3 regions of the Paenibacillus sp. V4I5 genome follow, and region 1 is predicted to be linked to each of the others. Evidence: a T-box and tRNA genes for the amino acid it is inferred to sense, from the RefSeq annotation. Region 1 holds a T-box; the other regions hold tRNA genes.

Region 1 (3,259 bases):
TACCGAGACCTAACAGAAGCATATAGCTGGAAGCAAGTAATTTTGTTGTATCAATACCCATAGTACTCAGAAGATAGAAGCCTACTGCCATAATGACCATTCCGGTAAGCATTTGTTTGCGAATTCCAATTTTATGGATGAATTGACCGGAAATAACGCTGGCCGCTATCATTGTGATCATGAGCGGCGTCATCACTGTACCGGAAGCCGAAGCACTGATACCGACGATGCCTTGCATGAAAAGCGGAACGAACATAATGGCTCCGAACATACCAACTGCCATAAGGAATCCTACGCCGTTAATTGTTGTAAAAGTTCTATTTTTAAACAAACGAACAGGGAGAATCGGCTCTTGTGCTTTACTCTCAATAATAACGAAGGATACCAAAGATACAATGGCTAGTACGAAAAGACCAATGATTTGCCAAGACAACCAAGCATATTCATTACCGCCAAATGTCAAAGCAAGCAGTAAGCTGACGACCCCAGTAATCATGGTAACTATACCGGGAATATCGAACTTTACTTTACCGATTGCTTTATGCTTCGGTAATGCGATAGAAATTAAGACAACTGCAAGGATACCGACTGGTAGGTTGATGTAAAATACCCAACGCCAGTCTAATGCGTCAACGATCCAGCCACCGACTTGGGGTCCGACTACTGACGATAAACCGAAAATCGCGCCGAATACGCCCTGCCATTTGGCACGCTGCTTACCAGTGAACAAATCCCCGATAATAATCATTGCCATAGGCATCATAATACCGCCGCCAATACCTTGTAAGCCACGGAACAAGATAAGCTCGGTCATATTCTGAGCCATCCCGCAAAGAGCTGAAGCCCCAATGAAGATAATAAGACCTGTTACATAGATAACGCGGCGGCCCATCAAGTCAGCCAATTTACCGGCAATAGGCACGACCACGGTTGAAGTCAGCATGTAAGCTGTCGTTAGCCAAGCCATCAACCCAAGTCCGCCGAGCTCACCGACGATACGCGGCATAGCTGTTCCGACAATGGTACCGTCTAATGCGCCAAATAGCATGGCAATAATAAGCCCTGTAAGCAGGAGACCTCGATTTTTGAGTTCTGGTGCTGCATTTGCTTCTATAGAATTCTCTGAAGCTGTTTTTTGTATGATTTCCACTTATACCACTCCTTGAATAAGATGAATTAATAAAAATCAGTAAGCTTTTCAAAGGCACTCACAAGAATGCGCATTTCTTCAGGTGGAAGCTGGGATAGTCCGCGTGCAATCACTTCTTTCTGGACATCTTCCGCCTGTTTGAGTATGGCCTTTCCGGTTTCGGTTATTTCAACCAACACAATACGTCGATCAGTTTCATGGTGTTTACGAATGACATGCCCACTTTGGACAAGTCGGTCAATCATAACGGTGATCGCACTTGGTTTAACGCCCAGCTTCTCAGCGAGATGAGTTTGTTTCGGCGTACCTTCTTTAGATATCATGAAGAGCATGAATAATTGTGGCCCCGTTAACTCTGAATCTAACTGGGTAAGTACGGTGTGGCTAATTTTTCGATGAGCCGTTTCAAATGTTGTTCGGAAACGATTGGTATAAGCTATTAATTCATCTTCCATATCCAAATCCTCCTTACATCTTAATTAAAGTATGAAATTATTAAACAATAAAATGTTTATATGAATTAATGTTTAAACTATTTAAATAAAATATACGCCGCTGATCATTCGAAGTCAACTGGGAAATTCATACCTGGGGGCTAGTTCACTTGCATATCAGGCATATCTTGCATATAATAATTGGTACATATATGTGAAAATGCTTTGACGGAGAAGAGTATGCAGTGCTTCTTGACAGGGAGGGAAAGCCAACGATTGAGAGCTATCCCCGAGAATCAGGCTGCAGAAGTTCGCTCCCGAGCAGTCCTTTGAACAGAAGCTTACTAACAGCTTCTCATTAGAGGGAACCGGACACATCGTCCGTTATCTGAAATGAAGTGAGAATCGTTTATTTGGCCTATCTGCCAATGAACGAATCTAATTAGGGTGGTACCACGGCTTTTCGTCCCTTGTAAGGGAGCGGAAAGTCTTTTTTGTGTTTTCATTTAGGGTGATACAGGGGCCTAATTCAGGAGGGATTTCGATGAAAGAGCGGTTAGAAGCTTTGAAGCAGGAAGCGCTGCAGGAGCTAAGCGGCGTACAAAGTCAGCAGGAGCTTAATGATCTACGTATTAAATATTTGGGTAAAAAAGGTCCACTAACCGAGGTGCTACGCGGTATGGGCGCATTAAGTGCGGAAGAAAGACCGGTTATCGGCCAAGTAGCGAACGACGTTCGTGCAGCTATCGAAACCGTCATTGAAGAAAAGCAAGCAGCTTACCAACAGCAAGAAACCGAGAACAGATTGCGAGCGGAAATGATTGACGTAACGCTGCCGGGTCGCCCTTCACAGCAAGGGGCCGTGCATCCTTTAAGCAAAGTTATCCAAGAAATTGAAGACATCTTCATTGGAATGGGCTACACAGTAGCAGAAGGTCCAGAGGTAGAGCAGGATTACTACAACTTTGAGGCGCTTAATCTGCCGAAGGATCACCCAGCTCGCGATATGCAGGACTCGTTCTATATCACGGATGAAATTCTAATGCGTACACAAACCTCCCCTGTTCAAGTTAGAACGATGGAGAAACGCAAAGGGGAAGTTCCGATCAAAATCATTTGTCCGGGGAAAGTATACCGCCGCGATGATGACGATGCGACACATTCCCACATGTTTACCCAAATCGAGGGGCTCGTCATTGACCGTAATGTACGGATGAGTGATCTGAAAGGAACGTTGCTTCAATTCGTTCAAGAGATGTATGGCAAAGAGACGAGAATTCGTTTGCGTCCAAGCTTCTTCCCATTCACAGAGCCAAGCGTTGAAGTTGATGTGAGCTGCGCAATGTGTGGCGGCGTTGGCTGCCGTACTTGTAAACAAACGGGCTGGTTAGAAATCCTCGGAGCGGGCATGGTACATCCGCGCGTTCTGGAGATGGGTGGATATGACCCGAAGGAATACACAGGTTTTGCATTCGGTATGGGCGTTGAGCGCATTGCGATGCTGAAATACGGGATTGAAGATATTCGTCATTTCTACACGAACGATTTGCGGTTCTTAAAGCAATTCTTACACTTGTAAGCATCAGGAAAAGGAGGGGTTAAGCATGAAGGTTTCTTATCAATGGTTATCGGAATATGTAGATGTATCAGGCTTCACAGCCGAGGATTTAGCAGA
Region 2 (3,259 bases), 1.6 Mb from region 1:
GAATTCCAGCGGCTGGGTAGGCCGTTCGATTATGACGCATAGCAGTAATGATGTCTACGCCAAATTTGAGCAAGAGGTTCGATTGTACAAAGGCACACCTGTGTTAGCCTCTACACAAGATTTCTATGAAACTGATCCGCACAGAGGCTTCGCACGTGGCTATACGATTCATTCTCATGGCTCGAGACCTATAGATATGGCTCAAGGGATCAGCAAAGCGTCTCACGAGCCCGTCTGGGGGCCACAGCTTAGGCAAATCATGCTGGATTACAACTATTATGGACGTTTAACCATGGTTGGTGAAGTGCTACCACAATGGGACAACCATATCTCCTTATCCGCTGAAAAAGATGAAAACGGAATGCCTCGTGCCTCCGTGACCTTCAATTATGGAGATAACGATCTTAAATTAATCGATCACGCTGTAGAGAATATGAAACTTATCCTCAAAGCAGCCGGAGGCGAGGTTGCCTACGTGGTATCTGATACACAGCATCTCATGGGCGGCTGCCGCATGGGGAATAATCCAGCTACCTCCGTCGTCAATTCTTACGGTCAAAGCCACGACATCCCGAATTTGTTCATTTGCGATGCGAGTCTCTTCGTAACCTCCAGTGGAGGGAATCCCACCAACACGGTCATGGCGCTTGCAGCTAGAACTGCCGATTATATTATTGAACTTGCTAGCTCTTAATTGGCAAGCTAGCTTCATGGTGAATTGCATTGCCTGTAGTTACTCATCTACAATGGAAGAGAGCTTTAGACAATGAAAGGAGAAGTGACCTCCATGGCTATCGCAGAATTCACCATTATCCCTATAGGAACAGCTACCACCAGTCTTAGCGGTTATGTTGCAGATCTGCACAAAGAACTAGAGAAACATTCCGATATCGCTTTTGAAATGACACCTATGGGTACCATTCTAGAGGGTCCCATAGATCGATTGCTTGAAGTCATTCGAGCCGTCCACGAAGTCCCTTTTACGAATGGTGCAGAGCGAGTCTCGACATCTATCAAAATCGACGATCGCCGTGACAAACCGGCCTCTATGAAGCAAAAAATGAAGTCCGTTGCAGACAAGTTGAAATAGAAAAAAGCATCCTGCTTATGGATGCTTTTTCTTTATGTAAGGGGCGAACTCTGCCTTTTGGAGATTATATAAAACAAAAAAAGACCTCGCGGCCTTCAACGTTTACTTATAAAAGTGAGTCATGTAGGATTCGAACCTACGACACCCTGATTAAAAGTCAGGTGCTCTACCAACTGAGCTAATGACTCAAGGTAAAATGGAGGCTGATGGATTCGAACCACCGAACTCGAAGAGAGCAGATTTACAGTCTGCCGTGTTTAGCCACTTCACTAAGCCTCCAGATGAGAGATAACCATGCTGCATTGTTGCAGCACAACCATCTCAATGGCTCGGGACGGAATCGAACCGCCGACACGAGGATTTTCAGTCCTCTGCTCTACCGACTGAGCTACCGAGCCTTATGTAATTGTCTTTAGCTTGTCCTAATTTACTAAAAAAAATAAATGGCGGAGCTGACGGGATTCGAACCCGCGGTCTCCTGCGTGACAGGCAGGCATGTTAGGCCACTACACCACAGCTCCAAACTATAAATGGTGCCGTCGAGAGGACTTGAACCCCCAACCTACTGATTACAAGTCAGTTGCTCTACCAGTTGAGCTACAACGGCATAAAGATAAAAATGGTGGAGGCTGACGGGATCGAACCGCCGACCCTCTGCTTGTAAGGCAGATGCTCTCCCAGCTGAGCTAAGCCTCCGACTGGATTGGTTTTATGATAGCGGCAGAGGGGCTCGAACCCCCGACCTTACGGGTATGAACCGTACGCTCTAGCCAGCTGAGCTACGCCGCCACATAAAAGGTATATATATTTGGAAACTGGCGGAGAGAGAGGGATTCGAACCCTCGCACCACTTACGCAGTCTAACCCCTTAGCAGAGGGTCCCCTTATAGCCACTTGGGTATCTCTCCAAGATATATATACACTCAGGAAATATTATTCCCTGAAAACTAGATACGAAACTTGCGTAAAGTAATTCATCTTAGGTTTATTGGTTAAGCCCTCGACCGATTAGTATTCGTCAGCTGCATGCATTGCTGCACTTCCACCTCGAACCTATCAACCTCGTCGTCTACAAGGGGTCTTACATACTGGGAAATCTCATCTTGAGGGGGGCTTCGCGCTTAGATGCTTTCAGCGCTTATCCCCTCCGTACATAGCTACCCAGCGATGCCTCTGGCGAGACAACTGGTACACCAGCGGTACGTCCATCCCGGTCCTCTCGTACTAAGGACAGCTCCTCTCAAATTTCCTACGCCCGCGACAGATAGGGACCGAACTGTCTCACGACGTTCTGAACCCAGCTCGCGTACCGCTTTAATGGGCGAACAGCCCAACCCTTGGGACCTACTTCAGCCCCAGGATGCGATGAGCCGACATCGAGGTGCCAAACCTCCCCGTCGATGTGGACTCTTGGGGGAGATAAGCCTGTTATCCCCAGGGTAGCTTTTATCCGTTGAGCGATGGCCCTTCCATTCGGTACCACCGGATCACTAAGTCCGACTTTCGTCCCTGCTCGACTTGTAGGTCTCGCAGTCAAGCTCCCTTATGCCTTTGCACTCTGCGAATGATTTCCAACCATTCTGAGGGAACCTTTAAACGCCTCCGTTACATTTTAGGAGGCGACCGCCCCAGTCAAACTGCCCACCTGACACTGTCCCCATACCGGATCACGGTACTAGGTTAGAACTCCGATACGATCAGGGTGGTATCCCAACGATGCCTCCACCCAAGCTGGCGCTCAGGCTTCAAAGGCTCCCACCTATCCTGTACAGATCGTACCAAAGTCCAATATCAAGCTGCAGTAAAGCTCCATGGGGTCTTTCCGTCTTGTCGCGGGTAACCTGCATCTTCACAGGTATTAAAATTTCACCGGATCTCTCGTTGAGACAGCGCCCAAGTCGTTACGCCATTCGTGCGGGTCAGAATTTACCTGACAAGGAATTTCGCTACCTTAGGACCGTTATAGTTACGGCCGCCGTTTACTGGGGCTTCAATTCATAGCTTCGGGCTTGCGCCCTAACCACTCCTCTTAACCTTCCAGCACCGGGCAGGCGTCAGCCCGTATACTTCGCCTTGCGGCTTCGCACAGACCTGTGTTTTTGCTAAACAGTCGCTTGGGCCTTTTCACTGCGGCCCCCTCGGGCTATTCACCCTACCGAGGCACCCCTT
Region 3 (3,259 bases), 2.6 Mb from region 1:
GGTGGAAATTCCTGTACCACCGTAGCCGTTATGAGCAATGGAGTGACGCAGAAGGATAGTGACGCGAGCTGATGGATGCTCGTCCAAGCAGTGAGGCTGATGTGTAGGCAAATCCGCACATCGTAAGGCTGGGCTGTGATGGGGAGGGAAATTTAAGTACCGAAGGTCATGAGTTCACACTGCCAAGAAAAGCTTCTAGCCAGGCGAAGGTGCCCGTACCGCAAACCGACACAGGTGGGTGAGAAGAGAATTCTAAGGCGCGCGGAAGAACTCTCGTTAAGGAACTCGGCAAAATGACCCCGTAACTTCGGGAGAAGGGGTGCCTCGGTAGGGTGAATAGCCCGAGGGGGCCGCAGTGAAAAGGCCCAAGCGACTGTTTAGCAAAAACACAGGTCTGTGCGAAGCCGCAAGGCGAAGTATACGGGCTGACGCCTGCCCGGTGCTGGAAGGTTAAGAGGAGTGGTTAGGGACCTCGGTTCCGAAGCTATGAATTGAAGCCCCAGTAAACGGCGGCCGTAACTATAACGGTCCTAAGGTAGCGAAATTCCTTGTCAGGTAAATTCTGACCCGCACGAATGGCGTAACGACTTGGGCGCTGTCTCAACGAGAGATCCGGTGAAATTTTAATACCTGTGAAGATGCAGGTTACCCGCGACAAGACGGAAAGACCCCATGGAGCTTTACTGCAGCTTGATATTGGACTTTGGTACGATCTGTACAGGATAGGTGGGAGCCTTTGAAGCCTGAGCGCCAGCTTGGGTGGAGGCATCGTTGGGATACCACCCTGATCGTATCGGAGTTCTAACCTGGTACCGTGATCCGGTATGGGGACAGTGTCAGGTGGGCAGTTTGACTGGGGCGGTCGCCTCCTAAAATGTAACGGAGGCGTTTAAAGGTTCCCTCAGAATGGTTGGAAATCATTCGCAGAGTGCAAAGGCATAAGGGAGCTTGACTGCGAGACCTACAAGTCGAGCAGGGACGAAAGTCGGACTTAGTGATCCGGTGGTACCGAATGGAAGGGCCATCGCTCAACGGATAAAAGCTACCCTGGGGATAACAGGCTTATCTCCCCCAAGAGTCCACATCGACGGGGAGGTTTGGCACCTCGATGTCGGCTCATCGCATCCTGGGGCTGAAGTAGGTCCCAAGGGTTGGGCTGTTCGCCCATTAAAGCGGTACGCGAGCTGGGTTCAGAACGTCGTGAGACAGTTCGGTCCCTATCTGTCGCGGGCGTAGGAAATTTGAGAGGAGCTGTCCTTAGTACGAGAGGACCGGGATGGACGTACCGCTGGTGTACCAGTTGTCTCGCCAGAGGCATCGCTGGGTAGCTATGTACGGAGGGGATAAGCGCTGAAAGCATCTAAGCGCGAAGCCCCCCTCAAGATGAGATTTCCCAGTATGTAAGACCCCTTGTAGACGACGAGGTTGATAGGTTCGAGGTGGAAGTGCAGCAATGCATGCAGCTGACGAATACTAATCGGTCGAGGGCTTAACCAATAAACCTAAAATTCTAACTTTACGCAAGTTTCGTATCTAGTTTTCAAGGCGCAAACACGCTTTGACTGTTTGGTGATGATGGCGGAGGGGACCCACGCGTTCCCATCTCGAACACGACCGTTAAGCCCTCCAGCGTCGATGGTACTTGAACCGCAGGGTTCTGGGAGAGTAGAACGTTGCCAAGCAGTACCCACTAGTTGGGTATTTTTTTTGCCGCCTCTTTTGCGTGGAAGTAAGGCCCGTTGGTCAAGTGGTTAAGACACCTCCCTTTCACGGAGGTAACAGGGGTTCGAGTCCCCTACGGGTCATTAATAATCCCCACAAGGGCATATTTCTCATGAACGCTTAGCTCAGCTGGGAGAGCACTACCTTGACAGGGTAGGGGTCGGCGGTTCGATCCCGTCAGCGTTCACCATATCATGTACATTCTGGAGCTGTGGTGTAGTGGCCTAACATGCCTGCCTGTCACGCAGGAGACCGCGGGTTCGAATCCCGTCAGCTCCGCCATTTACACCAAAAAGTGATCATCAAGCATGGCTCGGTAGCTCAGTCGGTAGAGCAGAGGACTGAAAATCCTCGTGTCGGCGGTTCGATTCCGTCCCGAGCCACCACTTTACCCCAAAAAGTGAAGTATAGTAGGTTTCCGATTACTTTTCGGGGACCCCATAACTAAATAAGCCGTTGTAGCTCAACTGGTAGAGCAACTGACTTGTAATCAGTAGGTTGGGGGTTCAAGTCCTCTCGACGGCACCACAGTACCCAAAAAAGCGAAGCGTTGTAATAACGCCGAGTACTTTTCGGACTCAGCAAGACTTATTCATATGGCGGTCGTGGCGAAGGGGTTAACGCACTGGTTTGTGGATCCAGCATTCGCGGGTTCAAGTCCCGTCGTCCGCCCATTTTTTCAAAACTCATGTCTTACATGAGTCATTAGCTCAGTTGGTAGAGCACCTGACTTTTAATCAGGGTGTCGTAGGTTCGAATCCTACATGACTCACTTGCCTTATTTACAGCATGCGCGTATGGCGGAATTGGCAGACGCACTAGACTTAGGATCTAGCGGGCGACCGTGGGGGTTCAAGTCCCTCTACGCGCATTCCAAAGTGACGAACTGGATTGTAGTATAGTTACTTCCAGTTCGGAGCTTTCAATTAAGCCGGAGTGGCGGAATCGGCAGACGCACAGGACTTAAAATCCTGCGGTAGGTGACTACCGTACCGGTTCAAGTCCGGTCTTCGGCATTATCATCTTAACTGCAGGCGCGCCTTAACACATCAAGGTGCGCCGTATAAGCCGGCGTGGCGGAATGGCAGACGCGCTCGACTCAAAATCGAGTTCTAACGAGTGGAGGTTCGAGTCCTCTCGCCGGTATCGCATTATAAAGTAAAGTGGTTGAACAGGAAGCTTTCCTGATCATCCACTTTTTTTGTCGTTTAATCACTAAATAGGATTTCGACAAGGGCAGTCCCTTTGATCACGAGGAGCCTTAGGTGACTGTCTATTTTTGCAGGTGCGTCACTTGGTGGTACTGCATTCTGAAAAGTTTTGGCTTAGTGCCCGTATAGCCGAACGTTTTTTTCATACATAAGGCAATATAATTGATGTGGAAATGGAGTGCTTCTGCTAACTCATAATGAGATCAATCAGATGGTAGCCAAAGAATTTCTAAGTGAGAAGGGGATGTGTTTGTCGATATGGCGGAGAATGGTGCGGTAGATATAAACATGGTCGGATATAAGCGGTATGACGCCATTTTAATGGA

What was found. A T-box is a leader RNA that pairs with one kind of tRNA and senses whether it is charged. The one in region 1 lies ahead of pheS (phenylalanine--tRNA ligase subunit alpha), so its partner is inferred to be a tRNA-Phe.
Region 2: it encodes a tRNA-Phe, which carries the amino acid that the T-box ahead of pheS (phenylalanine--tRNA ligase subunit alpha) is inferred to sense. The anticodon was not compared.
Region 3: it encodes a tRNA-Phe, which carries the amino acid that the T-box ahead of pheS (phenylalanine--tRNA ligase subunit alpha) is inferred to sense. The anticodon was not compared.

Annotation. Positions count from the first base shown of each region.
Region 1 covers NZ_JAUSZB010000002.1:3,294,586-3,297,844, reverse strand. The annotation lists gene QFZ78_RS16915 (MDR family MFS transporter) at 1-1,114, opposite strand, end outside; gene QFZ78_RS16910 (MarR family winged helix-turn-helix transcriptional regulator) at 1,177-1,605, opposite strand; T-box leader at 1,801-2,058, shown strand; gene pheS (phenylalanine--tRNA ligase subunit alpha) at 2,129-3,163, shown strand; gene pheT (phenylalanine--tRNA ligase subunit beta) at 3,189-3,259, shown strand, end outside.
Region 2 covers NZ_JAUSZB010000002.1:4,871,408-4,874,666, reverse strand. The annotation lists gene QFZ78_RS24265 (GMC family oxidoreductase) at 1-694, shown strand, start outside; gene QFZ78_RS24260 (MTH1187 family thiamine-binding protein) at 788-1,090, shown strand; tRNA gene QFZ78_RS24255 (tRNA-Lys) at 1,206-1,278, opposite strand; tRNA gene QFZ78_RS24250 (tRNA-Tyr) at 1,288-1,369, opposite strand; tRNA gene QFZ78_RS24245 (tRNA-Phe) at 1,416-1,488, opposite strand; tRNA gene QFZ78_RS24240 (tRNA-Asp) at 1,535-1,611, opposite strand; tRNA gene QFZ78_RS24235 (tRNA-Thr) at 1,622-1,697, opposite strand; tRNA gene QFZ78_RS24230 (tRNA-Val) at 1,711-1,786, opposite strand; tRNA gene QFZ78_RS24225 (tRNA-Met) at 1,806-1,879, opposite strand; tRNA gene QFZ78_RS24220 (tRNA-Ser) at 1,907-1,998, opposite strand; rRNA gene QFZ78_RS24215 (23S ribosomal RNA) at 2,079-3,259, opposite strand, start outside.
Region 3 covers NZ_JAUSZB010000002.1:5,891,955-5,895,213, forward strand. The annotation lists rRNA gene QFZ78_RS28860 (23S ribosomal RNA) at 1-1,497, shown strand, start outside; rRNA gene rrf (5S ribosomal RNA) at 1,566-1,682, shown strand; tRNA gene QFZ78_RS28870 (tRNA-Glu) at 1,734-1,805, shown strand; tRNA gene QFZ78_RS28875 (tRNA-Val) at 1,837-1,912, shown strand; tRNA gene QFZ78_RS28880 (tRNA-Asp) at 1,928-2,004, shown strand; tRNA gene QFZ78_RS28885 (tRNA-Phe) at 2,033-2,108, shown strand; tRNA gene QFZ78_RS28890 (tRNA-Thr) at 2,175-2,250, shown strand; tRNA gene QFZ78_RS28895 (tRNA-His) at 2,322-2,394, shown strand; tRNA gene QFZ78_RS28900 (tRNA-Lys) at 2,422-2,494, shown strand; tRNA gene QFZ78_RS28905 (tRNA-Leu) at 2,514-2,593, shown strand; tRNA gene QFZ78_RS28910 (tRNA-Leu) at 2,653-2,738, shown strand; tRNA gene QFZ78_RS28915 (tRNA-Leu) at 2,790-2,868, shown strand; gene QFZ78_RS28920 (response regulator) at 3,192-3,259, shown strand, end outside.